Regions from separate parts of the Nonomuraea sp. NPDC049480 genome, predicted to be linked through region 1. Evidence: riboswitches for the same ligand, from Rfam matches in the RefSeq annotation. Region 1 holds a riboswitch; each other region holds the start of a gene.
What was found. A riboswitch is a leader RNA that binds a small molecule or an ion and turns the genes downstream of it on or off. The one in region 1 is predicted to bind cobalamin.
Positions count from the first base shown of each region.

Region 1 (10,095 bases):
GCGGGCGACCGGCAGCGGTCAAGAACGCCTGCGACGCCCACCGATTCTTCGGCTTCCCCCAAGCCGGCTGACCAACAGCGAAAGGAAAGACATGAGCAAGGTCATCAGCGCCCACGCCGTCTCGGTCGACGGCTACATCACCGGCCGCGACCCCGGCGCCGGACGCGGCCTCGGCGACGCGAACATGCTGTTCGACTGGTACTTCAACGGCGACACACCCAGCCAGACGTTCGACGGATTCAAACTCAGCGAACCCAGCGCCCGCCTCTTCGACACTCTCGCCGGACGCGTGGGCGCGATCGTGGCCGGCCGCAACACCTACGACGACTCCGACCACTTCGGAGGCGGCAGCCCGCACCCGGCAGCCCCGCTGATCCTCCTCAGCCACCGGCCCGCCCCAGAAGTCACCGAGCGGCAGACGCTGGTCACCACCGGAATCGAGGACGCGGTCGCGGCTGCCCGACAGGCCGCCGGCGGCAAGGACGTCGGCCTCATGGGCGGCGGTGTGCTGGCCTCCGCGCTGGAAGCGGGGCTGGTCGATGAGGTGATCCTCCACCAGGTGCCCGTCCTGCTGGGCGCCGGTCGCAGCTTCTTCCAGGAGCTCCCGAAGCACGTGCACCTGCGCCTGGTGGAGGCCGTCCCGGCCCCCGGCGTGACCCACCTGCACTACGAGGTGGCCCGATGATCCTCATCACCGGAGGGCTGGGAATGATCGGCGCCCACACCGCCCGCGCGCTCGCCGACGTCGGACACCAGGTCGTCGTCACCGCACACCGCCGGACCGAGGTCCCGTCGTTCCTCGCCGGCCGGGTCATCGTGGAACCCCTCGACGTCACCGACCGGGACGCCTTCCTGTCCCTCGCCGGTCGCCACGACATCAGCGACATCGTCCACCTCGCCGGCGGCATCCCCGGCACCGACCCGGTCGGCTTCCTCCGTACGGACATGATCGGCCTGCTCAACGCGCTGGAGGCCGCCCGCGTCCGGGGCGTGCGCAGGTTCGCCGTCGCCAGCAGCCTCGGCGTGTACGTCGGCCGCAGCGAGATGCGCTGGCACGAGGAACTCGCGCTGCCTGCCGCGCAACTGCCGCACCTGATCGTCGCCTTCAAGAAGGCCGTCGAGCCGCTGACCACGCACAGCCTCCAGGGCACCGGGGTCCAGCCGGTCGTGTTGCGGATCGGGAGCATCTGGGGACCGCTGATGGACCCGGAATCACCGTTCAACCCCATCCCGCCGTACATCAGTGCTGCACTCCGCGGTGAGCAGCCGCGGCCGCTGTACGCCGACGACGGCGGCGACAGCTGCTACGCACCCGACGCCGGGCGCGCGATCGCCCTGCTGATGACCGCGCCAACCCTGCGGCACACCACCTACAACGTCTCCAGCGGCCGGCCGTTCACCAACCGCGAGCTCGCGGACGCCCTGCGGGCGATCATCCCCGGCCCGCGGCTCGACCTGCTGCCCGGACGGCAGAGCGGCCCCGGCGACAACCCCTACCTGGACATCACCCGGCTCACCCACGACACCGGCTTCACGCCGGCCTTCGACATCGCCAAGGCGGTCGCCGACTACGTCGCCTGGCGCGCCGACAACCCCCGCTGACAATCCCCGCTGAAGGAGCACCCCCATGCTTGACCCCGACGTGCGCCACGTCCTCGACGGCACCTCGATCGCGCACCTCGCCACCGTCCTGCCGGACGGCTCGCCCCACACCACTCCCGTCTACATCGGCACCCAGGGCGAGCGAATCGTCTTCTTCACCGGCCCGAACATGCGCAAAGCACGCAACCTGCGCCGCGACCCCCGGCTGGCGCTGTCCATCGCGCCCGTCGACAACCCGTTCGAGCCCGTTGTCGTCCGTGGGCGGGTCGTCGAATGGCTCGAGGGCGACGCGGCGTGGGAGATCATCGACCGGCTGGCCACCAAATACACCGGTGTGCCCTACCCGCGAGGGCAGGAGCGCGTCGTGGTGGTGATCGAGCCCGAGCGACAAACCGTCGGTGTCGGCTGAGCAGCCCCCCAGTCCATCCCGAGGAGAGCGCGCCCGTCGCCGAGTCGGCTGAAGCACTCACCTGGAGTCAACATCCCCAACGACAGTGGGACCAGAGATCTTCACGAAACGCCGGCTCGGTGGCTGGTGTACCCGTCACCGAGACTGTCTACCGCGAGCGACTCCGCCCCGTCATCCTCAACGGCGCAGAGGCCATGGACCAGATCTTCAGGGACACGTAGTCGCTCACCTAGTCATCCAGCAACGCAGAGGGCCGTGCATCGACACCGGGCTCCACGGGAGGCAGTCTCTGTCGTGAGGCCTGGTACGGATCTGCCGCGCGAAGGAGATACGGGCGGCCGATTTCGGTCGCGGTGGCGATGACCGCCGGATGCGCCAGTCATAGCGTTCTTCGGCGGCCTTCCAGCCGCGCCCCGCGCCGCCCGCGCGGAGCACGCCGATCACGGAACAGGCAGACGACGATGCAGACGATCGCCTGGCACTCCTGCAAGAACGGCCCGGACGACCGGACGGGCTGGAGCGGCTGGACCCCGGGCCTGGCTGGCGTGGGCCGTGCCCGGGGTGAGGGTTGGGTCCGGCCGGGGGGCGCCATTCCCGTCGGCCAGGCCGTGACCCGCGGCCCTTTTCTTTCAGGGCCGTCGTCCGAGTGGCAGGATTCGAACCTGCGATGCTCCTGCTCCCAAGGCAGGCGGGGTGACCAAACTCCCCCACACTCGGTCATGAATGAAACAAGCCGCCTCGGATATTTCGAGACGGCTTTCCTGAAATCCTTGGGGATTATCCGGAAAGCCTCCGCGGCAGCTCAGGGAGGGCCGCGAGCGGTCGGGTGATGCTCAGGTCGCGCACTTCGCCGCCTTCCTTCCGCGTTCCTTCTTCGTCGTTGGACAATGTCTACGGTAAACGGATGATCGGCGCGCATGCCACATATTTATTGGGGGAAGAACGGCGGCGGATCATGGCCGGGGTGATCGTGCTCGCGGGTGTCACCGTCTGGCGGCTCTGGCGGCTCAGGGGCAGAGGCAGAGGCAGAGGCAGAGGCAGAGGCAGAGGCAGAGGCAGAGGCAGGTGATGGTTACGGCGTGCGGTCGAGGGGCACGCCGGCGCGGGTTTCCGGGGTTTCGACGCGGAAGCGGGGCAGGGCCTCGGGGTAGTTGTCCCGGACGTAGTCGACGAGGAACTCGCGTACGTCGCACTTGAGGTCCCAGGCGGACGCCGAGTCGGCGGCGCTCATGAGGGCACGCAGCTCGATGAGCCCGTTCGGCAGCACCTCGGTGACCTGGAGGGTCCAGTCCTTCTGGTCCCACAGCGGGTTGCCCTGCAGGTACTCGTACAGCGCCTCGCGCAGATTCTTCACGGGCACCGACCAGTCCACGCGCAGGAACACCACGGCGAGCACCCGGCTGCCATGCCTGGTCCAGTTCTCGAACGGGGTCTGGGTGAAATAGTTGACCGGCAGGACCAGCCGCCGCTCGTCCCACAGGCGCAGCACCACGTACGTGAGCGTGAGCTCCTCGACCCTGCCCCACTCGTCCTCCACCACGACCACGTCGTCGAGGCGCAGCGCGTCGCTGAAGGCGAGCTGAAGCCCGGCGAGCATGTTGCCGATGGTGGGCTGGGCGGCGATGCCGACGATGGCGCCGGCGATGCCGGCCGAGGCGAGCAGCCCGGCGCCGAGGGCCCGCACCTGCGGGAAGGAGAAGAGCATCGCGCCGGCCGCGACCACGATGATGACGGCGGCGGCGACCCGGCGGACCAGCGCGATCTGCGTCCTGATCCGCCGCGCCCGCCGGTTGCGCTCGCCTTCGACCTGCACAAGCCGCTCGAGCACGACGTCCGTCAGCGCGTACGCGGCCTGAATGATCAACCAGGTGACCGCGCCGATCATGACCAGGCCGAGCACCCGCTCGACCGTGCCGGCGAGGCTGCGTTCGGACGGCGAGTCGCCGAACATGCCCGGCCCGAACACCAGGTTGAACGCCACCATGGCGGCGACCGTGAACGCGGGCCACGTGCAGTGCTCCACCAGATGCCGGGCGAGCGCGAACTTGCGCCCGGCCCTGTTCAGCATCCGCCGCACCACTTCAACCAGGAGGATCGATCCGATCACGGATATCACGAGAATCGGCCAGTCCGCTGGAGACTGCACGCTTATGCCCCCAATGTCTAGAATGTTTCGTCAAAGGTCACATTGCCCTCAACCGCCACTTGGTAAGCAGATACACGACGTTCGAAGAAGTTCGCCAGCTCCTGCACGTCCTGAAGCTCCATGAACGCGAAGGGGTTGGCGGAACCGTAGCGGCGGGGCAGGCCGAGCCGGGCCAGGCGCTGGTCGGCGACGTACTCAAGATACCGGCGCATCTGGTCCGCGCCCATTCCGGGCATGCCGTCGCCGCACAGGTCCTCGGCGAAGGCCAGCTCGGCGGCCACGGCCTCCTCCAGCATGCCGGTCACCTGCTTGCCCAGCTCGTCGTCGAACAACGACGGCTCCTCGGCCCGCACCGTGTCCACGACGCTGAAGGCGAACTCCATGTGCATGGACTCGTCCCTGAACACCCAGTTCGTCCCGGTGGCCAGCCCGCCGAGCAGGCCCCGGGAGCGGAACCAGTACACGTACGCGAAGGCGCCGTAGAAGAACAGGCCCTCGATGCAGGCGGCGAAGCAGATGAGGTTGAGCAGGAACCGGCGGCGCTGGTCCGCCGTCTCCAGCCGCTCCAGCCCGTTGATCGCGTCGATCCACTTGAAGCAGAATTCCGCCTTGTTCCTGATCGAGGGGATGTGCTCGATGGCGGCGAAGGCCTTCACCCGCTCGTCGGGATCGGGGAGATAGGTGTCGAGCAGAGTCAGGTAGAACTGCACGTGCACGGCCTCCTCGAACAGCTGCCTGCTCAGGTAGAGGCGCGCTTCCGGGGCGTTGACGTGCTGGTAGAGGTTGAGCACGAGGTTGTTGGCGACGATGGAGTCGCCGGTGGCGAAGAACGCGACCAGCCGGTTGATCAGATGCCGCTCCTGCGCGGTCATCTTGGCCAGGTCGGCGAGGTCGGTGTGCAGGTCCACCTCCTCGACCGTCCACGTGTTCCGGATGGCGGCGCGGTAACGCTCGTAGAAGTCCGGATAACGCATCGGGCGGAGAGTCAGGTCCATTCCGGGGTCGAGCAGCAACGCTTCTCCTCAAAGATCAAAAACATTCTTCGTTTACGGCCGGCCGAGGTCACCGCACGCGCCGCACGGGGCGGGGGTCTGTCATGGCCGGTCGTGAAGGCTCACGGGGTGCGCGCCGTTACGAGCGCGTCGTGGGCCGCGTTCTTCGGTGAAGCGGTCACTGGCAGGCTTCGCAGGATTCCGGGTTCTCGAGGGAGCAGGCGACCGCCTCCGCCTGGACCGTGGTCTGGGCGATGCGGGTGGCGGGGCGTGAGCGCAGGTAATAGGTGGTCTTCAGGCCCTTCTTCCACGCGTAGGCGTACATCGAGGACAGCTTGCCGATCGACGGGCTGGCCATGAAGAGGTTGAGCGACTGCGACTGGTCGATGTACGGCTGCCGCGCCGCCGCCAGGTCGATCAGCACCTTCTGCGGCAGCTCCCACGCCGTCCGGTAGAGGACCTTGAGATCGTCGGGAATGCCGGGGATCGGCTGGACCGAGCCGTCGGCCCGCTTGATGTCGTCGCGCATGCGCTGCGTCCACAGCCCGCGCTCCTGCAGGTCGGCCACCAGGTAGCGGTTGACCTGCAGGAACTCGCCGGACAGGGTCTCGCGCTTGAACACGTTGGACACCTGCGGCTCGATGCACTCGTAGCAGCCGGCGATGGAGGCGATCGTGGCGGTCGGCGCGATGGCGATCATGAGCGAGTTGCGCAGGCCGGTGACGGCGATCTTCGCCCGCACCGCGTCCCAGGACGGCGTGCTGCCCGCGTAGTGGTCGGGATGCAGCACGCCGCCGGCCGCGCGGGTGTCGGCGTACGACGGGTGCCGGCCGCTCTCGGCGGCCAGGTCGGCCGAGGTGTCGTACGCGGCCAGCGCGATCTCCTCGGCGATCCGCGTGGACAGCGCGAGAGCCCGCGGCGAGTCGAACGGGAGCCGCAGCGTGAAGAACACGTCGGCCAGTCCCATCACGCCGAGCCCGATCGGCCGCCACCGCTTGTTGGCCGCCTCGGCCTCGGGCGTCGGGTAGAAGCCCAGGTCGATGGTGCGGTCGAGGAAGCGCACGGCCGTGCGCACGGTGCGGCGCAGCCGCTCCCAGTCCATGCCCTCACCTGGGTCCCCGCCGGCCAGGTGAGCAGCCAGATTGACCGAGCCGAGGTTGCACACGGCCGTCTCGGCGTCGCTGGTGACCTCGAGGATCTCGGTGCACAGGTTGGACAGGTGGATGACGTTCTCGGGGCGGGCGGTCTGGTTGGAGGTGCGGTTGGCGGCGTCCTTGAACGTCATCCAGCCGTTGCCGGTCTGGGCGAGGGTGCGCATCATGCGGCCGTACAGGGTCCGCGCGGGGATCTGCCGGACATATCGCTTATCGGCCTCATAGGCCCGGTACGCCGCCGTGAAGGCGTCCCCGTACAGGTCCGTGAGGTCGGGCACCTCCTGCGGGTCGAACAGCGACCAGACCTCGTCGGCCTCCACCCGGCGCATGAACTCGTCGGGCACCCAGTTGGCCAGGTTGAGGTTGTGGGTGCGGCGGGCGTCCTCGCCGGTGTTGTCACGCAGCTCCAGGAACTCCTCGATGTCGGCGTGCCACGTCTCCAGGTAGACGCAGGCCGCGCCCTTGCGCCGCCCGCCCTGGTTGACCGCCGCGACCGAGGAGTCGAGCGTGCGCAGCCACGGGACGATGCCGTTGGAGTGGCCGTTCGTGCCGCGGATCAGGGAGCCGCGCGAGCGCACCCGGGTCCAGGAGATGCCGATGCCGCCGGCGTACTTGGACAGCCGGGCGACCTGGCCGTACCGGTCGTAGATCGCCTCCAGCTCGTCGCGCGGCGAGTCGAGCAGGAAGCACGACGACAGCTGCGGCCGGCGCGCGCCCGCGTTGAACAGCGTGGGCGAGCTGGGCAGGTACGACAGCGTGGACATCAGCGCGTACAGCTCGGCGGCCTCGGCCACCGTCTCCGACAGGCCGCAGGCCACCCGCAGGAAGAAGTGCTGCGGCCGCTCCAGCACCGCCCGCGTCTCGGGGTGGCGCAGCAGGTAGCGATCGTAGACGGTGCGCAGGCCGAAGTACTCGAACCGGCCGTCGGCCGCTTCCGACACCAGCGCGTCCAGCTCGGCGGCGTGCGCGGCGACGAACGCGGCCAGCCCGTCCTGGATCAGCCCGGCCGCGTGGGTGGCGGCGATCGACTCGGAGAACGACCGCACCCCGTGGCCGGCCGCCTCGTCGGCGATCTCCTCGGCCAGGAGCCGGGCGGCGATCCGGGAGTTGGCGGGATCGGCGATCACCCGGGCGGCGGCCTCCTCGATGGCCAGCCGGCGGTCGGCCTGCGACCTTCCTGCGGCCCCGGCCTGCGCCTCCTCAACGACCTGCGTCACGTGCTCTCTCCTCGCGAGCTCTTGCCTGGCGAGGGCACGCGAGAGCAGGCGGCAAGCCGCGGCGCTCCCCCGGCCCTCCCTCGAGGCCATGGACAGTCACGCCGCTGGCAGGTCTTCGGGCTCGCGGGCGTGCTCAATGGCTCCTACTGGCCGTCGCTTCCCAGATCGCTCCAGTGCTCATGACGGCGGTCGTTCCCGCTCACCGCTGCGGGGCAGCCCCGGAATCGCACCGGGTTCCCTTTTGCTCCGCCTCCAGGAGGCGAACCAGCGACGATCAGGATCCTACATCTAGTGGCCGTTCCCGCAACCAGTCCCGCATGTTGTGGCCTTGGTCGCGTCGACCAGCCCGAGGTCCCGCAGCACGGCACGCGTGCGCTCGGCCTCGGAGGCGAGCCACAGCACGAAGTCGTCGCCGCCGAGCGGGATCGAGACCCACCCGGCCGCCCGGCAGGCAGCCTGCCAGCCGGGAGAGCCGGTCACGGCCTCGCACATGCGGACGGCCGACTCACGGCTTTCGTCCGGCATGTCGTCGGGGCCGAAGGCGCCCGACCAGTCGGCGAAGTCGACGCGCACGCCGGACTCCAGCAGCGTCGGCGCGTCGAGGCCGGGGACCCGGCCGGCCGCGGACACCGCCAGCGCCCGCACCCGGCCGCCGGCGATGCTCTCGCGCCAGTCGGCGAACGGCCCGGCGGCGGCCGCGGCCTTGCCGGACAGCAGTGCCACCACGGCCTCCTGGCTGCTGGGGTAGCCGGTGTAGTCGACCTGCCTGGTGTCGGCGCCGAGCCCCTTGGCGATCAGGCCGAACAGCAGGTGGGCGGGCTCCCCCTGCGGCCCGCCGGCCAGCAGTGTCTGCCCTGGCCGGGCGAGCAGGTGGGCGCCGAACGCGTCGAAGTCCTTGAAGCGGGAGTTCGCGGGCACGACGACGACCTCGACCTCGCCGGCGAGCCTGGACAGCGGGGTGGTGACGTCGAGGAGCGTCTGGCCGTTGTTCAGCTCGGCGGCGGCCAGGGCGGGCAGGCCGGTCACGGTGATCTTCGTGCCGGCGGCGGTCTCGTATCCGGCCGCGCGGGCCGCGCTGACGAACGCCTGCCCGACCTTGCTCCAGCGGCGCCCGCCCGGGTTGATCGAGAACGCCGCGCGCAGGCCGGTGACGTGCTCCACTCCACAGCCGGCCGCGCACACGGCCGCGCCGAGCCCCCATGCGAAGAACCGCCGACGGCGCATGTGCCTCTCCCCCGAGCTTCGCGAGTTCCCCCTTACCCTAAGTTATTTACGCATTACAGAGAGATACACATGCGCGTCACGCCAAGCCTCGCGCCCGAAATATCGCGCTTTATTTGATCAAATGGCCTGTTTTTTTGCCACGCCCGCCATAAGCGACGACGGCAGCGACCAGTCCCCCACCAATTTGGGCCGGTCAGGCCGCCAGTCGACAGCCTGTACGAGCCCCGGCGGGTCCAGCGCGAAGTCTCCGAAAAAGGCGCGGATCTCGGCAGGCGTGCGGTCGGCTCCCGCGGCGGACGTGGACGTGCCGCGGTTGGCGCCCCGGGCGCGCTCGTCGTCGTCCAGGCGGCCCATCGTGGTGGCGTGGCTGATCACCAAGTGGCTGCCCGGCGCCACCCGCTCGCGCAGCCGGGCCACCGCCTCCTGCGGCCGCGCCGAGTCGGGCACGAAGTGCAGGATCGACACCAGCAGCACCCCGACCGGCTTGTCCAGGTCGAGGAACATTCCGGCCTTGGCCAGCACGTCGTCGGCGTCGAGGAAATCGGCCTCGACGAAGGCCGCCCTGCTCGGATCACCGAGCAGGGCCCTGGAGTGCGCGGCCACGACGGGGTCGTGATCGACATAGACGACCCGGGCAACGGGAGCGACCTCGTGCGCGCTGCCCTGGGTCGGCAGCCCGCTGCCCAAGTCGAGGAACTGGCGAACGCCCGCGGCGGCCACGTAGCGCACGGCGCGCTGAAGGAAGGCCCGGTTGGCGCGGGCCAGCGGGACCGCCTCCGGGATCAGCTCCGCGAGCTGCTCGATGGCCTGGCGGTCGACCGCGAAGTTGTCCTTCCCGCCGAGCATGTAGTCGTACATGCGTGCGAGATTGGGCCGTTGTTGGTCGAACTGCCGCACAGTATTGAATTTATGTCGTCTTCAGCCGGATAACGAGGTTTGAGGCTGAATTGACGTCAATTACTCGACCGTAACGCTCTTGGCGAGATTACGCGGCTTGTCCACGTCGCGGCCGAGCGCGACCGCCGCGTGGTATGCGAGCAACTGGAGCGGGATCGTGAGCAGGATGGGGTCGAGCTCGATCTCGTTCTTGGGGATCACGATGACGTCGTCGGCCAGCTTGGCCTCCGGCTCGCGGTGGCCCACCATGAGCACCCGGCCCCCGCGGGCGCGGATCTCGCCGAGCGTGGTGAGGTTCTTGTCGAGCAGCTCGTCGTCGGGGACGACCGCGACCGTCGGCATGTCGGGGCCGATCAGGGCGAGCGGGCCGTGCTTGAGCTCGCTGGCCGGGTAAGCCTCGGCGTGCACGTACGAGATCTCCTTGAGCTTCTGCGCGCCCTCCCTGGCCACCGGG
Region 1 covers NZ_JBITMD010000038.1:33,828-43,922, reverse strand. The annotation lists gene ACIBX3_RS55095 (dihydrofolate reductase family protein) at 92-685, shown strand; gene ACIBX3_RS55090 (NAD-dependent epimerase/dehydratase family protein) at 682-1,602, shown strand; gene ACIBX3_RS55085 (PPOX class F420-dependent oxidoreductase) at 1,628-2,011, shown strand; tRNA gene ACIBX3_RS55080 (tRNA-Pro) at 2,653-2,728, opposite strand; gene ACIBX3_RS55075 (mechanosensitive ion channel family protein) at 3,084-4,118, opposite strand; gene ACIBX3_RS55070 (ribonucleotide-diphosphate reductase subunit beta) at 4,175-5,170, opposite strand; gene ACIBX3_RS55065 (ribonucleoside-diphosphate reductase subunit alpha) at 5,328-7,520, opposite strand; cobalamin riboswitch at 7,609-7,804, opposite strand; gene ACIBX3_RS55060 (tripartite tricarboxylate transporter substrate-binding protein) at 7,809-8,744, opposite strand; gene ACIBX3_RS55055 (SAM-dependent methyltransferase) at 8,862-9,641, opposite strand; gene glmS (glutamine--fructose-6-phosphate transaminase (isomerizing)) at 9,702-10,095, opposite strand, start outside.

Region 2 (10,095 bases), on a different contig from region 1:
TCCGTCACGAGATCAGCGACCTCGACCAGCCGCTCGGGAGCGTCCCTGCCGGTGATCACCACGTGCTGGTTGCCGGGGCGCCCGGTGAGCGTCTCCAGCACGTCGTCCAGGTCCACCCAGCCCCACTTCAGCGGATACGTGAACTCGTCCAGCACGTAGAACCGGTACGTCTCGGCCGCCAGATCGCGCTTGATCTGCGCCCACCCCTCGCGGGCGTCGGCCGCGTGGTCCTCCTCGGCGCCCGGACGCCGGATCCACGACCAGCCCTCGCCCATCTTGTGCCAGGTCACCGAGCCGCCCTCGCCCGTACCGCCGAGGATCTTGAGCGCCCGCTCCTCCCCGATGCGCCACTTGGCGGACTTCACGAACTGGAACACGCCGACCGGCCACCCCTGGTTCCAGGCCCGCAGCGCCATCCCGAACGCGGCCGTCGACTTGCCCTTCCCCGGCCCGGTGTGCACGATCAGCAGCGGCCTCGTACGGCGCTGCCGGGTCGTGAGGCCGTCGTCGGGCACCACGGCCGGCTTCCCCTGCGGCATGATCAGACCGCCTTCCTGTGGTCGCGTACGACCGAGCCCAGATCGGAGAGGGCGTCGAGCGAGACGAGGCGGGCCCGCAGCCGGGCGGCCAGCCGGACCGCCAGGCCGAGCCGGACAGGGCCGCTCTCGCAGTCCACGACCACGCTCGCCGTACCCTCCAGCAGGGCGGCGGCCCGGTCCACGTCGCCGCCCGCCGTCACACGCCCATCGGTCACCAGCACCAGCAGCGGCCGCCTGGCAGGATCGCGCAGCCGCTCCAGGCGGAGGACCTCGGCCGCCCGCACCAGGCCGGCCGCCAGAGGCGTACGGCCTCCGGTCGGCAGCGAGCGCAGCCGGGCCGCGCCCGCCTCCACGGACGAGGTCGGCGGCAGCGCCACCTCGGCGGTCGCGCCCCTGAAGGTGACCAGCCCGATCTTGTCGCGCCGCTGGTAGGCGTCGAGCAGCAGACTCAGCACCGCCGTCTTGACCGCGGTCATCCGCTTGCGCGCCGCCATCGATCCGCTCGCGTCCACGACGAAGAGGACGAGATTGCCCTCCCTGCCCTCGCGCACCACCTCACGCAGATCGTCCCCGCGCAGCACCAGCCCGGTCCCGGTACGCCCGCGCACCGCCTGATAGGGCGCCGCCGCCCGCAACGTCGCCGCCAGGTGCAGGTCCCGCACCCGCCCGGCGGGCCGCCGCGCGCCGGTGGCCCGGCCGCGCGCCGTACGCGCTCTGGACCGCCGCCCCGCCGCCCCTTCGCCCAGCCCGGGCACCTGGATCAGAGGAACGCGGTACGGCGTCCCGGCCGCGGCCACCCGCCCAGGCCCTTCACCCGCCGAGCCGCCGCCGGCGGCCGATCGCGGCCCGGCACCCTCATCGGCCCCGCCCGACTCCTGCCCACCGCCTTCCTGAGGACCGGCCGCCCCGGTGCCTTCCTGAGGAGCGGCCGCCCCGGTGCCGGACGCCGATGGATCGAACGGCTGCCCCTCCCCAGGCATATCGCCGTCCCAGCCGGGTGGCGCGGCATCCGGGGAGCCGTCCCCGCCGCCGGGGTCGTCCGGGTCGTCGTCTCCCGACGTGCTCGCCAGCAGTTCGTCCAGCAGCGCCTCGTCCAGCCCCGGCGCGTCGAACGGGTCGCGGCGGCGCCGGTGCGGCAGCGACAGGCGGGCCGCCGCGCGTACGTCATCGGTGGTCACCACGTCCCGGCCCGACCAGGCCGCGTGAGCGATGGCGGCGTTGGCCGTGACGAGGTCGGCCCGCAACCCGTCCACCTCGAACGCGGCGCACACCGTGGCGATCTGCCGCAGGCGCGCGTCCGGCAGCCGTACGCCGGGCACCCGGGCCCTGGCCTGGGCGATCCTGGTCGCCAGCGCCGACTCCTCGGCCGTCCACCGGGCCGCGAACGCCTCAGGGCCGGCGTCGAAGGCCAGCCGCCGCCGCACGACCTCCGCGCGCTCCCCGGGATCCCTGGACGCCTTCACCTCGACGGTCAGCCCGAACCTGTCCAGCAGCTGCGGCCGCAGCTCGCCCTCCTCCGGGTTCATGGTCCCGACCAGCAGGAACCTGGCGGCGTGCCGTACCGACACGGACTCCCGTTCCACGTAGCAGATCCCCATGGCGGCCGCGTCGAGCAGCAGGTCCACGAGGTGGTCGTGGAGCAGGTTGACCTCGTCCACGTACAACACGCCGCGATGGGCGGCGGCCAGCAGGCCGGGCTCGAACGCCTTCACCCCCTCCGTCAGCGCCCGTTCCACGTCGAGCGAGCCGACCAGGCGGTCCTCGGACGCCCCGACCGGCAGCTCCACCAGCGCGGCCGGACGGCCGAGCCCCTGTACTCCGGGTTCGTGCGGGCCGTCCGGGCATCCGCCGTCCGGCGCGCCGGGGTCGCAGGCGAACCGGCACCCGGGCACGACCGTCACGGCGGGGAGCTGGGCGGCCAGCGCACGCACGATGGTGGACTTGGCGGTGCCCTTCTCACCGCGTACGAGTACGCCGCCCACCCGCGGCGAGACCGCGTTGAGCACCAGGGCCAGCTTGAGGTCGCCGAGCCCGACGACCGCGCTGAACGGATACGTGACGATCAAAACAGGACCTTCCGGTTGACGTGGGCGACCCGCCAGCCGTCGCGCGTGGCGGTCAGCTCGGTCACGGACAGCGGCGCGAGATCGAAACGGGCGGTACGGGACGGTTCCAGGCCCAGGGCATGGCCGAGCGCCGCCCGGATGACGCCAACATCGCAGACCACGACCGCCTTGGGGCCGCCGCGTCCCGGAGCACGCTGGGGCGCGACACCCACCGCCTCGTCCTGGGCGCACACCGAGTCGAGCCAGCTCGCCACCCTCGCCGCCAGGTCGGCCAGGCTCTCGCCGCCGTGTGGCGCCGCGTGCGGGTCGGCCAGCCACCGAGCCAGCGCGTCCGGCTCCTCCCGGGCGACCTGCTCGTACGGCAGCCCGCGCCACCGTCCGCAGTCCGCCTCCGCGAGGGCCGGAACCACGCCCGCCACCAGGCCTGCGGCCGCGGCGGTCTGCCGCGCGGCGGCCGCAGGCGCGACCCACGCCACCGCGCCGGCACCGGCCACGCTGTCACCGGCCACGCTGTCACCGGCCACGCTGTCACCGGCCACCGCGACATCGGCCACCCCGGCGCCGGCCGCCCAGGAACCGGTCGGCGGCGCGAGGACAGCGGCGGCTCTGGCCAGGCTCGCCGCGTCGGCGTCCTCGTCACCGGCGGGAAAGCAGGCAGCACGCATCGCCGCCGTGGTCGCATGCCGGACGAACAGCACCCCGCTCAACTCATCGGGGCGGAACGGCGCGCCGCCCGTTCGCTCGCCCATCCGAACAACACGCCGAGCGCCGTCCAGAAGACCAGCTGCGTGCCGAGCGAGGCGAGCCTGAACTCCCACAGGAGCGTGGCGGGAAACCCGTCGGGCACCTCGTCGACCGCCGGGAGCAGCCACCACGCCGCCGCCACCGGCACGAGGAAGGCTGCGACGGCCGCGCTCCACCTGGCCCAGGGCCCTGCCGTGACGTGCCGGGCGGTGGCCACGGCGATCGCCGTCGCGGCCAGGCCGACGGCGATCATCACGACGTACAGGAGGGTCCGGTCGTTGATGGTGTCGGGGTCGCCGACGGCGGGCGGGTTGGCTGGATATTTCAGGAACGGTATGAGGATGACCGCTGCGAAGGCCGTCCCCGCTGCGGCGAGCGCCAGCCCACCCTCCGACCGGGGGCCGACCCGCCCGCGCAGGGCCGCGTACACCAGGGCGAAGACCCCGCCCACGGCGAGCCCGTACAGGCCGGTGGCGAGGAAGAGCCCGGCCCGCTGCACCGGCCGGGAGACGAGCGCCTCTTCGCCGTGCTCGTGAGCCTCCCCGCCGAGGGCGTGATCCGCGCCGGCGTTTTCCAGCGCGATCGCGCTCTCCACCCGCGGTTCCCCGAAGGCGAAGGCGAAGGCGCCCGCGATCAGGCCGGCCAGAAGGCCCAGGAGCAGGCCCCTGACCAGCAGGGTGCGTATCACAAAGCGCGCCTAGTGGCAGGGCACGCCGAGCAGGTGGCGCCCGTCGTGCATGAGCTCATGCAGGTAGGCGCCTGTCTGCGAGATGGCTCCGTTGTCCATCAGCACCAAGTAGGCGATCAGCAGCAGCACCGGCACGGCGAGCAGCCACAACCGCAGGCGGAAAAGGGGAATCGTGGTCGGAGTGGACAGGCCACTCATACAGCCTCCTCTGGGATGACGCGTCCCGGCAACGAGGTCACGGCCGGCCAAGCGACCTGGCTCCCGGGATCAACGTCCCGGATACAGTGGCGCGTCCGCACCGGCATCTCACCGGATTTCCCTTGGACAACCGTGAAATCTTCCGGAATGTATCCCTTCCTCCTGTTAGCGTCAATGACGTGACCCCGGCGGCGAGCCTGTGATATCGAGCACCCGGATATCAGCTCGACGCTTTGTAGAGCTACCCTGAAGGACGTGAAGGGTCTTGGCGAGCTTGAGCGCAGCATCATGGACATTCTCTGGGCGGAGAGCGGTGCGCTGACCGCCCGCGAGGTCGGAAGGCTCATCGCCGACCGCGACCTCGCCCCGACCACGGTGATGACCGTCCTCGATCGCCTCACCCGCAAGGGATTCCTGCAGCGGACCCGCGACGGCCGCGCGTGGAGATATGAGCCGGCGGAAAGCCGCGACGCGTACATCGCCGAGCTTATGCTTGAAGCCTTGGATCTGACGGGCGACCGGTCGGCCGCCCTCACCCGCTTCGCCCAGGCCGTGTCGGGCCCGGAGGCGGAGATTCTGCGCAGAGCCCTCACGGAGCTGGAGGAAGAGTGATCACGGCAGTGGCGCTGGCAGCGCTCGCCACGGCGTGCGCGGTTGGCTCCTGGCGTTTCACGACGGCCCGGTGGACCTCGCGCGCGCCCCGGCTGGCCATCATTCTCTGGCAGTCCCTGGGCGTGGCCTGGGGGCTGGCGACGACGGGCGCGATGCTGGCGTACGCGGTCCAGCCGTACGACATGGGCGTGCTGATGGGGCTGATCGCGTTCGCGCGCGGTGAGACGCCGCTCGCCCGCTGGGACGCCCTGCACGTGCTGGCCATGATCGCGGGCATCACCGCGCTCGCCGTGCTGATCGTGGTGCTGCTCACCGCCGGCGTGCAGGCGCTGCGGGCTCGGCGGCGGCACCGCATGCTGCTCGCGCTGATCGCCCACGACGACCCCGCCATGCCGGGGGTGCGGGTGCTCGACCACCCGAGCGCGGCCGCGTACTGCGTGCCGGGTCTGCGCTCGCAGGTCGTCGTCAGCGAGGGCGCGCGGAAGTTGCTGTCGCAGGACGAGCTGGCGGCGGTGCTGGCGCACGAGGTCGCGCACGTACGCGAGCGGCATGATCTGGTCCTGCTGCCGTTCGCGGCGCTGCGCCGGGCACTTCCCTGGTCGAAGGTCGTGGCCGACGCACAGGCGCAGGTGGAGCTGCTGATCGAGATGGCGGCCGACGACCGCGCCCGCCGCTACTGCTCGCCGCGGCGGCTGGCCACGGCGCTGCTCAGGTTCGGCACGGCCGGGGCCATGCCGACTCCCCACGGCATGCTGGGCGTGCACGCCCACAACGTCATGGCCCGGGTGGATCGCCTGGTCAAGCCGGGTCCTGAGCTGGCCGCGTCCGTGCGTTACGGATATATCGCGCTCTCTGTGATGTTGGTCACCGCTGCGACGTTCCTCTGGATTATCCAGGTCTAATGCTTGCTGCAGTTAACCACCGCGTTTGCAATTGCAAGCAGCGGGAGGCAGACTATGGGTATGGCACTACCCAAAGTCGGTTCGATCGGCGAGTACATCCGTGAGCAGCGGCAGCAGGCGAAGATCTCGCTGCGCCAGCTCGCCGCGGCTGCCGGGGTCTCCAACCCCTACCTCAGCCAGATCGAACGCGGGCTGCGCAAGCCGAGCGCGGAGATCCTCAACCAGATCGCCAAGGGTCTGCGCATCTCCTCGCAGGCGCTCTACGTGCAGGCGGGTCTCATCGATGACCGCGAACCGCCCAGCGACGTGATCAGTGCGATCAGGGCCGACACGGATCTCACCGAGCGGCAACGCCAGGTGTTGATCGACATTTATGAGTCGTTCCGCAAGGAGAAGCGCGCCGAGGACGAGCAGACCTCCCAGAACGCCCGCCCTCAGCACGACTCCGAACCGGACGACGAACAGCCGCTGCCCGAGGAGTTTCTCGCCGCTCTTGAGCCCTTCGCGGCGACCCCAAGCAACGGCAACGTCACCCAGGAAACCAAGGAAGGTTAACCCATGACGCTCGCCACCGAGGTCAAGAAGCTCACCGAGTCCAAGCCGTTCTACGCGGTCGCAGGCGCCGGCGACTACGCCGTCGAGAAGCTGCGCGAGCTGCCCGAGCAGCTGCGCAAGCTCCAGTCCCGCCGCTTCGAGCTCACCAGGGAGCTGCCCGAGCGCACCCGCGCCGCCGCCGACAAGGCCGAGGGCTTCGCCAGGGAGTTCCCCGAGAAGGCCCGCGAGTACGCCGACCAGCTGACCCACAAGGCCACCGAGGTCTACGAGGACTTCGCCTCGCGCGGCCGCAAGGTCGTCAGCCAGGCCACCGGCGAGGCCGCGCTGGAGCTTGAGGAAGTGTCGGAGGCCGCCGAGCCGCCCGTCGCCGAGCCCGTCAAGAAGACCACGCGCACGACCCGCACCCCCAAGGCCAAGGCCTGAGGTCGAACGGGAAGGCCCGTCTCCTGTGGAGGCGGGCCTTTTCGCTTCGGGTTGCCCGGTTGCCGGTCGCTCCTATTAGGCTGGGGACCGATTCATTGCGCGTTGGGCGGAGCTGACAACATGAGCATGATCAACGGCGTCTTCAACCTTCTCTTCATGGTGCTCGCCGCCGTCATCTTCGGCATGTCGATCTACGCTTTCGTGCACGCGGTGCGCGTGCCGGGCAACGCCTTCATCTCGGCGGGCAAGCTGAAGAAGAATCTCTGGCTGCTCATCACGGGCCTGGCGACGCTGTTCTCCGGTGCGGGCGCGTGGATGTACTTCGATGCCTTCCTGATCGCCCTGGCCATGGGCAACCCCCAGTTCATCGGCATCGGCCTCGGCCTGTTCTCGATCCTGGCCGTCATCGCCGCCACCGTCTACATCGTCGACGTCAAGCCCGCCGTCAAGGGCATGGGCCGGGGCAACAGCGGCCCGTACGGCCCCTGGTGATCGCCGGAGCATCTAGGCTGCGGACATGACCTACGACCTCCACGGACGCACCCAACGGCTGGAACTGTCGGACCAGGGCCTCCGCGACTTCGAGGCCGTCGTGCTGGACGCGACGCCCGAAGGGATCGTGCTCAGCAAGTCCGCCTTCTACCCCGGGGGCGGCGGCCAGCCGGCGGACCACGGAGTGCTGATCTGGCAGGGCGTGGAGACCCGCATCGTCGGGGTGCGCAAGGGCGACGACCTCTCCCTCATCCCGGCGGAAGGCGACCCGATCCCGCCGGTGGGCACCGTGGTCGAGGGCGCGGTCGCCGACGCGCGTCGCTCGGCCCTCATGCGTACGCACTCCGGCCTCCACGTGCTGTGCGGAGTGGTGTTCAGGGACTACGGCTGCCTGGTCACCGGCGGCAACATGGACGAGCTCAGCGCGCGGATGGACTTCAACCTGCCCGAGGTGCCCCCGGGGTTCAAGGAGGCGGTCGAGGAGGCCTGCAACGCCGAGATCGTCGCCGACCGGCGCATCGACGTGAAGGTGCTGCCCCGCTCCGAGGCCTTCGCCATCCCCGACATCATCCGCACCGCCACCAACCTGGTGCCGGAGACCGTCCAGGACGTGCGCATCGTCGACATCGTCGGCCTGGACACGCAGGCGGACGGCGGCACCCACGTGGCCTCCACCAAGCAGATCGGCCACATCAAGGTGGCCAAGATCGAGAGCAAGGGCCGCGGCTTCCGCCGCCTGCGGATCCAGATCTCCGACTAGTGCGACGCCTGCCGGCCGTCCTCCAGAGCTGACGCAGCCGATCCGGGAGGCGGCCGACGCCATCACGCTCAAGACGTATCCCACCTAGTCGATCAGCCCGGCGAGCCCGTCGAGCAGCGGGCGCAGCCCGAACTCGAAGAGCCGGTCGAGGTCGAGATCGAACTCGCCCAAGTCCTCCAGGAACTCGGCGAAGGCGGGGTAGCGTCCCGACTGGCTGATCGCCCGCATGCGGTCCTCCTGCGCGCTCATCCACTCCTCGTCGGTGAGCCCCGTGGCCGCGCGGGCCCGCCGCTCCAACTCGAGGTTGGCGGCGATGCCCTGGACGTAGCTGTAGACCAGGATCTGCAGGTGCATCTTGGTCGTGGCGTCGAGGCGGGTGCCCGCGAGCGCCGCCATGGCCCACTCCGTGTGCTTGATCAGGCCGGCCGAGGGCAGCGGCCTCATCAGCGAGGTGACCCCGGCCAGCCACGGGTGCCTGCGGTAGGCGGCCCACTGCAGGCGCGCGGTCGTCTCCAGCGCGGCCCGCCACCCTGGCGGCGGGTCCGCGGGGAGCGGGAAGTCCTCGATCGCCGTGTCGACCATCAGCAGGATGAGGTCGTCCTTGCTGCCGATATGGCGGTAGAGGGACATGGTGGCCATCCCGAGCCGCTCGGCGAGGCCGCGCATGGTCACCTCGGAGAGCCCTTCGGCGTCGGCGATCTCGATGGCCGCCCGCACGATGCGCTCCCTCGTCACGGCATATCCGGATATTTCCGGACGTCGCGCCGCCTTTCCGCGTGGCTCCGCCACCACCGTCCCGACCCGGGGCTCCGCGACCACGACCCCCTCCTGCGCCAGGACCGTGAGCGCCTTGGCCGCGGTGGCCAGGGCGACGTCCCAGTCCCTGGCGAGCTGTCTGGTGGACGGCACCCGGTCGCCGGGCCGCAGCCTGCCGTCGGCGATGCGCCGTTTGATGTCGCCCGCGATGCGCGCGTAGGGCGGGGTGCTCACATGGACCTCCTGTACTAGTACAGATTGACTCAGCATACCGTTGCTACCTGCTGTATGTACGGCGTACATTCAGTTCTGCGTACAACGTCAACGAAGGAGCAACTCATGAAGGTTCTCGTCTCCGGCGCCAGCGTCGGTGGTCCGGTCCTGGCCTACTGGCTGGGACGGCACGGGTACGAGGTGACGGTCGTCGAGCGGGCCCCGGCTCCCCGCAAGGGCGGCCAGGCCATCGACATCAGGGGCGCCGCGCTGACAGTGGCCGACCGGATGGGCGTCCTGGAGCGGGTCAGGGCCCTGCGGACGACCATGCGGGGCATGTCCATGGTGGACGGCGACGGCAATGAGATCATGCGCAGCACCGAGGAGACGCTCAGCGGCGGCCGCTTCGACAGCCCGGACGTCGAGATCATGCGCGACGACCTGAACGCGATCCTCATCGGCGCGACCGACGCCGACTACCGCTACGGGGACTCGATCGCCACGCTCGCCCAGGATGCCGACGGTGTGGACGTGTCGTTCGAGAGCGGCGGGCAGGACCGCTACGACTACGTGATCGGCGCCGACGGCCTGCACTCCAACGTGCGGAGCCTGGCCTTCGGCCCGGAGGAGCGCTTCCTGCGGCATCTCGGCATGTACGTGTCCATCTTCACCGCCGACAACTTCCTCGGTCTGGACCACTGGCAGACCTGGCACTACGAGGACGGCGTGGGCGGCGCCGTCTTCGGCGACAGGGACCCGGCCGTGATGCGGGTCAACCTGGGCTTCTCCGCCGGTCCCATCGCTTACGACCACCGTGACGTCGAGCAGCAGAAGGGCCTCATCCAGGAGCACTGCGCGGGCATGCGCTGGGAGGGCCCCAGGTTGCTGGAGGCCATGTGGAAGGCCGACGACTTCTACTTCGACACCATGGCCCAGGTGACGATGGAGCGCTGGTCGACCGGCCGGGTGACGCTGGTCGGCGACGCGGGCTACTGCGCCTCGCCGCTGTCCGGGCAGGGGACGAGCCTGGCCATGGTGGGGGCTTATGTGCTGGCGGAGGAGCTCGGCGCGGACCCCGCCACGGCGTTCGACCGGTACGAGGAGCGCATGCGCCCGTTCGTGGCCAAGAACCAGGCGCTCGCGCTCG
Region 2 covers NZ_JBITMD010000020.1:152,548-162,642, forward strand. The annotation lists gene cobO (cob(I)yrinic acid a,c-diamide adenosyltransferase) at 1-539, opposite strand, end outside; gene ACIBX3_RS42585 (magnesium chelatase subunit D family protein) at 542-2,605, opposite strand; gene ACIBX3_RS42590 (histidine phosphatase family protein) at 2,602-3,354, opposite strand; gene ACIBX3_RS42595 (CbtA family protein) at 3,309-4,037, opposite strand; gene ACIBX3_RS42600 (CbtB-domain containing protein) at 4,047-4,235, opposite strand; adenosylcobalamin (AdoCbl) riboswitch at 4,237-4,383, opposite strand; gene ACIBX3_RS42605 (BlaI/MecI/CopY family transcriptional regulator) at 4,491-4,847, shown strand; gene ACIBX3_RS42610 (M56 family metallopeptidase) at 4,844-5,749, shown strand; gene ACIBX3_RS42615 (helix-turn-helix domain-containing protein) at 5,810-6,304, shown strand; gene ACIBX3_RS42620 (hypothetical protein) at 6,308-6,727, shown strand; gene ACIBX3_RS42625 (DUF2516 family protein) at 6,848-7,219, shown strand; gene ACIBX3_RS42630 (alanyl-tRNA editing protein) at 7,245-7,979, shown strand; gene ACIBX3_RS42635 (TetR/AcrR family transcriptional regulator C-terminal domain-containing protein) at 8,064-8,969, opposite strand; gene ACIBX3_RS42640 (FAD-dependent monooxygenase) at 9,075-10,095, shown strand, end outside.
Region 2: linked by a shared signal. The riboswitch ahead of ACIBX3_RS42600 (CbtB-domain containing protein) and the one ahead of ACIBX3_RS55065 (ribonucleoside-diphosphate reductase subunit alpha) in region 1 are both predicted to bind cobalamin.

Region 3 (10,095 bases), on a different contig from region 1:
GCACCATCGCGTGCGCGCCGGAGCCCGCGAATTCGGCCGACAGCCAGCGGTAGGCGGCCAGGTAGTGGTGGCTGGGCGGCAGGTCGGGGTCGTGGTAGATCGCGATCGGGTTGTCGCCGAAGCCGCGCGGCGGCTGCACCATCACCACCACATTCCCGGCCCGCAGCGCGGCCAGGACGATGTCGCCGTCGTGGACGAACAGCTCGCCCGGGGGCGGTCCCCAGTGCCGCTCGATCTCGGCTCGGAGGTCGTCGGGGAGGGTTCGGTACCAGCGTTCGTACGAGGTGGCGGAGATGCGTACCGGATTGCCCGCCAGATGCTCCTCGGTCAGCCAGTCCTGGTCCTGGCCGCCCGCGGCGATCAGCGCGTGGATGAGCGCGTCACCGTCCTGCTCGGCCACGCCGGGAAAGCCTTCGCCCAGGTCGTAGCCCGACTCGGCGAGCCGGGCCAGCAGGCGTACGGTGCTGGCCGGGGTGTCCAGGCCGACCGCGTTGCCCACCCGGGAGTGCTTGGTCGGGTACGCCGACAACATCACGACCAGCCGCCGCTCGGCAGGCGGAGTGTGCCTGAGCAGGCCGTGCCGCACCGCGATGCCCGCCACCCGGGCAGCCCGCTCGGCGTCGGCGACGTAGACGGTCAGCCCGTCCCGATCGATCTCCTTGAACGAGAACGGGACGGTGATGATGCGCCCGTCGAACTCGGGGATGGCCACCTGCGAGGCGGCGTCCAGGGGTGAGAGGCCGTCGTCGTTCTCGTTCCACGCCTGCCGGCTGGTGGTCAGGCAGAGCCCCTGCAGGATCGGCACGTCGAGCGCGGCCAGCGCGCCCACGTCCCACGCCTCGTCGTCGCCGCCCGCGCCCGCGGTGGCCGGACGCGAGCCGCCCGCCGCGAGCACGGTCACCACCAGCGCGTCGGCGGCCCGCAGCGTGTCGAGCAGCTCGGGGTCGGCGGTCCGTAAGGAGGAGCAGAAGACCGGCAGCGCCTGACCGCCCGCCTCCTCGACGGCGGCGCAGAGCGTCTCGACGAACGCGGTGTTGCCCGCCATGTGATGCGCCCGGTAGTACAGCACGCCGATCACGGGTCCCCGCCGCGACCTCGCCTCGCGCTCCAGCAGCCCCCAGGAGGGCGTGGGCGCGGGCGGCGCGAATCCACGCCCGGTCAGCAGGACGGTGTCCGACAGGAAGGCGTGCAGCTCGGCCAGGTTGGCGGGCCCGCCGTGCGCGAGGTACGCGTGCGCGTCGGCGCAGACGCCGCCGCTCACCGTGGACAGCTCCATCAGCTCGGCGTCCGGCGCCTGCTCGCCGCCCAGCACCACGACGGGACGAGGCCCGGCCAGCAGCGCGTCGAGCCCTTCCGCCCAGGCGCGGCGGCCGCCGAGCAGGCGCACCACCACCAGGTCGGCGCCCTCCAGCAGGCCGGGCAGGTCATCGGGGTCCAGCCTGGCCGGGTTGCCGAGGTGGTAGGCCGCACGGCTGGCGCGGGCGCTCAGCAGGTCGGTGTCGGAGGTCGAGAGCAGCAGGACGGTACGGGTGTCCCCAGACACGGCGCAATCCTCCCTCGGGGTCCTCGCCCCGGTCGCGGGTGTTGCGACGGCAGGAGTCTCCTGGCTCCCGGATCGCCGCTCACCCCGGCCTTCCCGCCCGTCGCCGGGCAGTGGCCTGCGGTGGGGTTCGCTCCCCGGTCACAGTGGCGGGACCGCGCCGGATTCGCACCGGCTTCCTCCCTTTGCCATCGTCTACCGAGGAGCCTACGACAGAAGAGACCCCCGCCAGAACTGGCGTTAGCATCCTCTTCGTGTCCATAGCCGACATAGAAGCCGACATATCCGGAACCGCCGGGCGTGCGCGCCCCGACGCCTGCCCCGGCGCGCTCCAGGTGCACGAGGCCGCCGACGGGCCTCTCGCCCGCGTCCGCCTGCCCGGCGGCGCGATCTCCGCCGGGCAGCTCCGCGAGCTGGCGTCCTGCGCTGTGGACCTGGGCTCAGGCGTGATCGAGCTGACGTCTCGGGCGAACGTCCAGGTGCGGGGACTGCGATCGCCGGCCGCCTTCGCCGAGCGGATCGCGGCCGCGGGACTGCTGCCGTCGGCGGCGCACGAGCGCGTACGCAACATCGTCGCCTCGCCACTCGGCGGCCGCATCGGGCTCCTGGGCACGCAGCCCCTGGTGGAGGCCCTGGACCTGGCTTTGTGCGCGCGGCCCCGGCTGGCTGAGCTGCCGGGGCGGTTCCTGTTCGCGGTGGACGACGGGACGGGGGACACGCGGGCTCTCGGGGCCGACGTCACGTTCATGCCTGGGGCCACGGGCGGCCGGCTGCTGCTCGCGGGCTGCGACGCCGGCCTGACGGTGCCGGTGGGATCAGCGGTCCAGCACCTGATCGCCGCCGCCGAGGTCTTCCTCGACGAGCGGGAACGCGGGCTCTCCGACCGCGACCGGGCGGCGTGGCGGATCGCGGACCTGGAGGACGGCGGGGCCCGGATCGCCGAACGCCTCCGCGCCACCGGCACCGTGTCCCGCCCGCAGGCGGATGCGGACCCGAACCCCCGGCCCGCCGCATCGGCACGACCGCCTCAGGACGGCGGGCCGGGGGCGTTCGAGCGGCACGCGGGACGCATCGCGCAACAGGACGGCCGCGTGGCGCTGGAGGCCGTGGTGCCGCTCGGGCGCCTTTCCCCCGCCCAGGCGCACGCCATCGCCGACGCGGCGACGTCCGCCGACCAGGCGGCCGCGCCCACGTCCGGCGTCGAGGCGGGCGACTCGACCGGCGCGGCCTCCACGGGCGACGGCGTGCCCATCCGGTTCACCCCGTGGCGGACCGTCGTGCTGCTGGACCTGGCACCCACGGCAGCGGACCGGGCGGCACAGGCGCTGGAGACGGCCGGGCTGGCGACCGACCCCGGATCGCCCTGGGCCGGGGTGAGCGCGTGCACCGGCCGTCCCGGATGCGCGAAATCGCTGGCCGACGTGCAGGAGGACGCAAGGCGCTGGGTGGCGGCTCTGGACGGCCCGCCCCCGGCACCCGTGCACTGGGCCGGTTGCGAGCGGCGGTGCGGGCTCCCGCGTGGCCGGGTCGTCCAGATGGTGGCCACCGCCACCGGATACGAGGAAAGGCATCAGTGACCGACTACATCCGCGACGGCGCCGAGATCTACCGGCGCTCGTTCGCGACCATCCGCGCTGAGACCGATCTCACCGGGATGCCCCCGGACGTGGCCCAGGTCGCGGTACGGATGATCCACGCCTGCGGCATGACCGACCTCGTCACCGACCTCGCCTGGTCGCCCCAGGTCGTGTCCGCGGCCCGCGCGGCGATGCGTGGCGGCGCGCCCATCCTGTGCGACGCCATGATGGTCGCATCCGGCGTGACCAGACGGAGGCTGCCGGCAGCCAATGACGTCGTGTGCACGTTACAAGATCCACGAGTGCCTGAGCTGGCCGAACGCCTCGGGACCACGCGCAGCGCCGCCGCCCTGGAGTTGTGGCGCGACCGCCTGGACGGCGCGGTGGTGGCCATGGGCAACGCGCCGACCGCGCTGTTCCGGCTGCTGGAACTGGTCGCCGAGGGCGCGGGCCGGCCGGCGGCGGTGCTCGGCGTGCCGGTCGGCTTCATCGGCGCGTCCGAGTCCAAGCGAGCCCTGGCGGACAGCGACCTGGAATACCTGGTGGTGCACGGGCGCCGCGGCGGCAGTGCGATGACGGCGGCGGCGGTCAACGCCATCGCGAACGAAACGGAGTGACGGCGATGACGGGACGGCTGTACGGGGTCGGACTGGGCCCGGGCGATCCGGAGCTGGTCACGGTCAAGACGGCCCGGCTGATCGGCGAGGCGGACGTGATCGCGTACCACGCCGCCAGGCACGGCCGCAGCATCGCCCGCTCGATCGCCCTGCCGTACATGCGGGAAGGCCAGATCGAGGAGCTCCTGCTCTACCCGCTGACCACGGAGACCACCGACCACCCCGGCGGGTACCAGGGCGCGCTCGACGACTTCTACGCCGACTGCGCGGAACGCCTGGCCGCGCACCTGGACGCGGGCCGGACCGTGGTCGTGCTGAGCGAGGGCGACCCGCTGTTCTACGGCTCCTACATGCACATGCACAAGCGGCTCGCCCACCGCTACCCGACCGAGGTGGTGCCCGGCGTGACCTCGGTCAGCGCCGCCTCCGCCGTGCTGGGACGGCCGCTGGTGGAGCGGGACGAGGTGCTGACCGTGCTGCCGGGCACTCTGCCCGCCGAGGCGCTGGCCGAGCGGCTGCGCGGTACCGACTCGGCAGCGGTGCTGAAGCTGGGCAGGACGTTCGAGAAGGTCCGCGACGCCCTGGCGGAGGCCGGGCGGCTGGACGACGCCTGGTACGTCGAGCGCGCCACCATGGGCGCCGAGCGTGTCGCGCCGCTCAAGGACGTGGACCCCGACGGCGTCCCGTACTTCTCGCTGGCCCTGCTCGCCAGCCCGGCCGAGCGGACCTTCGTCGCCGAGCCGCCGGCGACGGAGGGGCGGGGCGAGGTGGCCGTGGTGGGGCTGGGCCCGGCGGGTCGGCCGTGGCTCACGCCGGAGGCGCAGGAGGCGCTGGCGGCGGCGACCGACCTGGTCGGGTACGGCCCGTACGTGGACCGGGTGGCGCCGAACCCGCGACAGCGCCGCCACCGCACCGACAACCGGGTCGAGGCCGAGCGCGCCAGGCACGCGCTTGAGCTGGCCAGGGGCGGCGCGCGGGTGGCCGTGGTGTCGTCGGGCGATCCGGGCGTGTTCGCGATGGCCAGCGCGGTGCTGGAGGAGGCGGCGGCCGGGTTCCCCGACGTGCCGGTGCGGATCGTGCCCGGGCTGACCGCGGCCCAGGCGGTGGCGAGCAGGGCGGGTGCGCCGCTCGGCCACGACTACTGCGTGCTGTCGCTGTCCGACCTGCTCAAGCCGTGGGAGGTGGTGGCCGATCGGCTGGCCGCCGCGGCGCGGGCGGATCTGGTGCTGGCGCTGTACAACCCGGCCTCGCGCAGCCGTACGTGGCAGCTCGGCGCGGCCCGGGACGTGCTGCTCGAACACCGCGACCCCGGCACACCCGTGGTGATCGGACGCGACGTGGGCGGGGCCGAGGAGAGCGTCACCGTCACGACGCTCGGCGAGCTGGACACCTCGCAGGTGGACATGCGCTGCCTGCTGATCGTCGGGTCGTCGACGACGAAGGTGACGGATCGCGGCGTCGTCTACACGCCGCGCCGCTATTCCTGAGCCCAGGCGGCCGCGGCCGCCACGGTGTCCACCAGCCGGACGCCGGGCGGCAGCGGCGGCCGGTTCACCATGATCACCGGTAGGCCGAGCTCGCGGGCGGCGACGAGCTTGGCGGCGGTCAGCCGGCCGCCGCTGTCCTTGGTGACCAGCACGTCCAGACGGTGCTCGCGGATGAGGGCCAGCTCGCCGTCGACGGTGTAGGGACCGCGGTCGAGCAGCACGTGGACGTCGTCCGGGACCGGCGGCTCCGGCGGATCGACCGACCTGGCCAGCAGCCACACGCCGGGCAGCCCCGTGAAGACCGGCAGGCTCCGCCGCCCGGTGGTGAGGAACACCCGCATCGGGGCGCGCAACCGGGCCGCGGCCTCGTGCAGGGACGCGACCCGCTGCCAGGAGTCTCCCGGCCCCTCCTGCCAGCCCGGCCGGCGCAGGACCAGCAGCGGCACGCCCGACCTCGCCGCCGCCTCGGCCGCCGACGCGGTCATCCGCGCCGCGAAGGGGTGGGTGGCGTCCACCATGGCGTCGATCTTCTCGCCGGCCAGGAAAGCCTCCAGCCCGGCCGCCCCTCCGAACCCACCCTGCCGCACCTCGCCCACCGGCAGGCGCGGCTTGCTCACCCGCCCGGCCAGCGACGACACGACGTGGACGCCGGGATCGGCGATCAGCTCGGCGGCCAGCGCCCGCGCCTCGGCCGTGCCACCCAGGATCAGGACCCGCTTCACGCCATGATCCCGCGCGTTCCCGGGCTCAGGACCCGCCTCATGCCCGTGCCCTCTCCGAGCTGTAGAGATGGCTGTCGGGGAACTGCGACGCCGACAACACCCGCCCGACGACGATCACGGCCGTCCGCCGGATCCCCGCCTCTCGGACCTTCCCGGCGATGTCCGCCAGCGTGCCGCGCAGGACGACCTCGTCGGCCCGGCTCGCCCGCGCCACCACCGCGACCGGGCAGTCGGACCCGTACGCGGGCAGCAGCTCCGCCACCACCGCGTCGATCCGCTGCACGGCCAGGTGCAGCACCATCGTGGCCCGGCTCGCGCCCAGCGTGGCCAGGTCCTCGCCCTCGGGCATCGGCGTGGCCCGTGCCGACGTGCGGGTCAGGATGACCGTCTGGCCGACGCCGGGCACGGTCAGCTCCCTGCTCAGCGCGGCCGCCGCCGCCGCGAACGCCGGCACCCCCGGCACCACCTCGTACGGCACCCCGAGCGCGTCCAGCCTGCGCATCTGCTCGGCCACCGCGCTGAACACCGACGGGTCCCCGGAATGCAGGCGCGCCACGTCCAGCCCGGCGCGGTGCGCGGTGAGCAGCTCCGCCACGATCTCGTCCAGCGTCAGGTTCGCCGTGTCCACCAGCCTGGCCCCCGCCGGGCAGGACTCCAGCAGCTCACGGGGCACCAGCGAGCCCGCGTACAGGCACACCGGCGACGACTCCAGCCGCCGCAGCCCGCGCAGCGTGATCAGGTCCGCGGCGCCGGGGCCCGCCCCGATGAAGTACACGGTCACGGCACGTCCTCCCTGGTGATCGACCACACGGTCACGGGCATCGCGGCCCGCCAGCCGGTGAACCCGCCGACGGGCGAGGCCCGCTGCACGGCCAGGCGCACCAGATCGCCGCCGAGCTTGGCGTACCAAGCGGCGAGCACGGCCTCCGACTCCACGGTGACGGCGTTCACCACGAGTCTGCCGCCCGGCCGCAGCGCCGCCCAGCAGGTCTCCAGCATCCCGGGCACGGTGGCGCCGCCGCCGACGAACACCGCGTCCGGCGCGGCCAGCCCCGCCAGCGCCTCGGGCGCCCTGCCCTCCACGACCCGCAACGACGGCACCCCGAGCCGGTCGGCGTTGCGGCGGACGGCGGCGGCCCGGTCCGCCCGGCTCTCGACCGCCACGGCGGCGTTCGAGGGGTGGCTGCGCATCCACTCGATGGCGATGCTGCCCGCGCCCGCGCCGACGTCCCACAGCAGCTCCCCGGGCAGCGGCGCCAGCCGCGACAGGCTGACGGCCCTGACCTCCCGCTTGGTGAGCTGCCCGTCGTGCTCGAACGCCGCGTCCGGCAGCCCGGGAACGCGGGCGAGCGGCTCGGCGCCGTGACCGGCGACGCACTCGAGGGCGATCACGTTCAGAGCGGACGGCACGGTGCCCGCCTCGGACGACGAGATCCCGGCCCACGCCTCGGCCGTTCCTCCCCGGATCGACTCCGATGCCGCGCCGAGATCCGACAGGACCGTCATCGGGCTCGGTCCGTACCCGAGCCCGATCACCAGTCCCGCGACAAGAGACGGGCCGGCCCCCAGCACGAGGACGCGCCGCCCGGGCAGGATCGCGGCGTTCAGCGCGGCCGGCGGACGCCCCACCAGGCTGACCACGTCCACCTGCTCCACCGGCCACCCCAGCCGCGCGCACGCCAGCGACAACGACGACAGATGCGGGATCACCTGGACCCGCGCCGCACCCAGCAGCCGCACCAGCGTGGAGCCGATGCCGTAGAACATCGGATCGCCGCTGGCCAGCACGCACACCTCGCGCCCGGTGTACCGCTCCACGAGCCCGGGCAGCGCCGGGAGCAGCGGCGACGGCCACGCCACCCGTTCGGCGGCGGAGGGCACGAGGTCGAGCTGCCGCGCGGACCCCATGAGCACCTCGGCGGCCTCCAGCGCCCGCCGCGCCCCGGCGGACAGCCCGTCCCAGCCGTCCGCCCCGATGCCGACGACGGTGATCACACGTTGCCCAGCACGCGCGTCACCTGGATCTCCACCACCACCCGCGCCGGGTTGGGCCGGGGCGGCTTGTAGCGGGCGGCGTAGCGGCGCTCGGCGTCCGCCACCTGCTCCGGCTCGGTACGCAGCACGGCCCGCCCCTCCAGCGTCGACCACCACCGGCCGTCCACCTGGCAGAGCGCGACCAGCGCGCCGGACGCGCCGATGAGCCTGGCCTTGTACGAGTTCCCCGACGTGATCACCCGGGCGACGCCGGTCTCCAGATCCAGGGTCGCGCCCACCGGCACGACGTGCGGCGGCCCGCTTGGACGCGCCGTGGACAGCGTGCACAGGTGCCGCTCCTGCCAGAACGCGGCGAACACGGCGCCCTGCTCGACCAGGTTCACGAGCCTCCTTGGGTGATTTGCGAGGCATATCGTATAACCGCAGGTCTGGCAGACTCATGCGGGTGAAGCGGCTACTCGTCATCGGCATCGGCGCCGGTGATCCCGACCATCTCACCCTCCAGGCGGCCAAGGCCATCGCCGCCGCCGACGTGTTCTTCATCGTCGACAAGGGCGAGGTCAAGCAGGACCTGATACGCCTCCGGCTGGACCTGATCGAGCGGCACGGCCGCCCGCCGTACCGGATCGCCGAGGCGCGCGACCCCGAGCGCGATCGCACCACCCCCGGCCCGGCCTATGCCGCCGCGGTCGAGGACTGGCGCTCCCGCCGCGCGCTGGCCTGCGAGTCGCTCATCCGCGACGAACTGGCCGAGGACCAGACCGGGGCGTTCCTGGTGTGGGGCGACCCCGGCGTGTACGACAGCACGCTGGCCATCGTCGAAGACATCCTGAGCCGCGGAAACGTCACCTTCGACTACGAGGTGATCCCCGGCATCAGCAGCGTGGCCGCGCTGACCGCCCGCCACCGCACCAGCCTCACCCAGGTCGGCAGGCCCGTGCACCTGACCACCGGCCGCCGCCTGGCCGAGGACGGCCCCACGGCCGACGACGTGGTGGTCATGCTGGACGCCCACTGCTCCTTCGCGGGCCTCGACGACTTCCACATCCACTGGGGCGCCTACCTGGGCACCCCCGACGAGATCCTGGTGTCCGGCCCGGTGGCCGAGGTCGGCGACCGCATCCGGGAGCTCCGCGCCGATGCCAGGGCCCGCAAGGGCTGGATCATGGACACGTACCTGCTGCGCCGCGTCCCTGACTCCGGCTAGGGTCGAAGTGATGGACATCACTCTGATCCAAGGCGACATCACCGAGCAGCAGGTGGACGCCATCGTGAACGCGGCCAACTCCTCGCTCATGGGTGGCGGGGGCGTGGACGGCGCGATCCACCGCCGCGGCGGGCCGGAGATCCTGGAGGATTGCAGGAAGTTGCGGGCCTCCCGCTACGGCAAGGGCCTGCCGACGGGCCAGGCGGTGGCGACGACGGCGGGCCGGCTTCCCGCCCGCTGGGTGATCCACACGGTGGGACCGGTCTACTCGAAGTCAGAGGACCGCTCGGCGCTGCTGGCCTCCTGCTACACGGAATCGCTACGCGTGGCCGACGAGCTGGAGGCCAGGTCGGTGGCCTTCCCCGCGATCTCGACCGGTGTCTACGGCTGGCCCATGGACGACGGGGCCCGCATCGCACTCGAGACGGTGCGGCAGGCGGACACGTCCGTCGAGGACGTCAGGTTCGTGCTCTTCGACAGCGCGGCCTACGCGGTGTTCGAGGCGCGGCTGAACGGCTAGCGGGACGACCACCGGCCAGTACGGCTCAACGCCTAGCGAGGATCGACCGCCGACCAGGGCAGTGTCAGCTCGCCGAGCCGCCACCTGGCCGGCCCGCCCAGCGGCGGCCGCGTCGGCACGGGCCAGGAGCCCGCCAGCGCCTGTACGGCCGCCAGCCACCGCTGCCGGGCCCCGTGCGCGCCGTAGGGCGCGCTGACCGCCCAGGCGCGGTCGAAGTCCCGCAGAAACGCATGGATCCGCTCGCCCGGGACATTCCGGTGGATGAGCGTCTTGGGCAGCCGGTCGGCCAGGTCGGAGGGCTGCTCGAAGGCGTCGAACCGGGCGGAGAACGTGATCGTCTCGGGCCCGCCGGACGACAGCCCCACCCAGACCGCCCGCCGCCCGTTCTCCGACGACGTCCCCTCGACCAGCACGCCATAAGGCGCCAGCC
Region 3 covers NZ_JBITMD010000020.1:138,990-149,084, reverse strand. The annotation lists gene cobN (cobaltochelatase subunit CobN) at 1-1,543, opposite strand, end outside; cobalamin riboswitch at 1,578-1,766, opposite strand; gene ACIBX3_RS42565 (precorrin-3B synthase) at 1,795-3,117, shown strand; gene ACIBX3_RS42560 (precorrin-8X methylmutase) at 3,114-3,734, shown strand; gene ACIBX3_RS42555 (precorrin-2 C(20)-methyltransferase) at 3,740-5,221, shown strand; gene ACIBX3_RS42550 (cobalt-precorrin-6A reductase) at 5,212-5,943, opposite strand; gene cobM (precorrin-4 C(11)-methyltransferase) at 5,981-6,724, opposite strand; gene cbiE (precorrin-6y C5,15-methyltransferase (decarboxylating) subunit CbiE) at 6,721-7,938, opposite strand; gene ACIBX3_RS42535 (pyridoxamine 5'-phosphate oxidase family protein) at 7,935-8,321, opposite strand; gene cobF (precorrin-6A synthase (deacetylating)) at 8,378-9,145, shown strand; gene ACIBX3_RS42525 (O-acetyl-ADP-ribose deacetylase) at 9,156-9,665, shown strand; gene ACIBX3_RS42520 (class I SAM-dependent methyltransferase) at 9,698-10,095, opposite strand, start outside.
Region 3: linked by a shared signal. The riboswitch ahead of cobN (cobaltochelatase subunit CobN) and the one ahead of ACIBX3_RS55065 (ribonucleoside-diphosphate reductase subunit alpha) in region 1 are both predicted to bind cobalamin.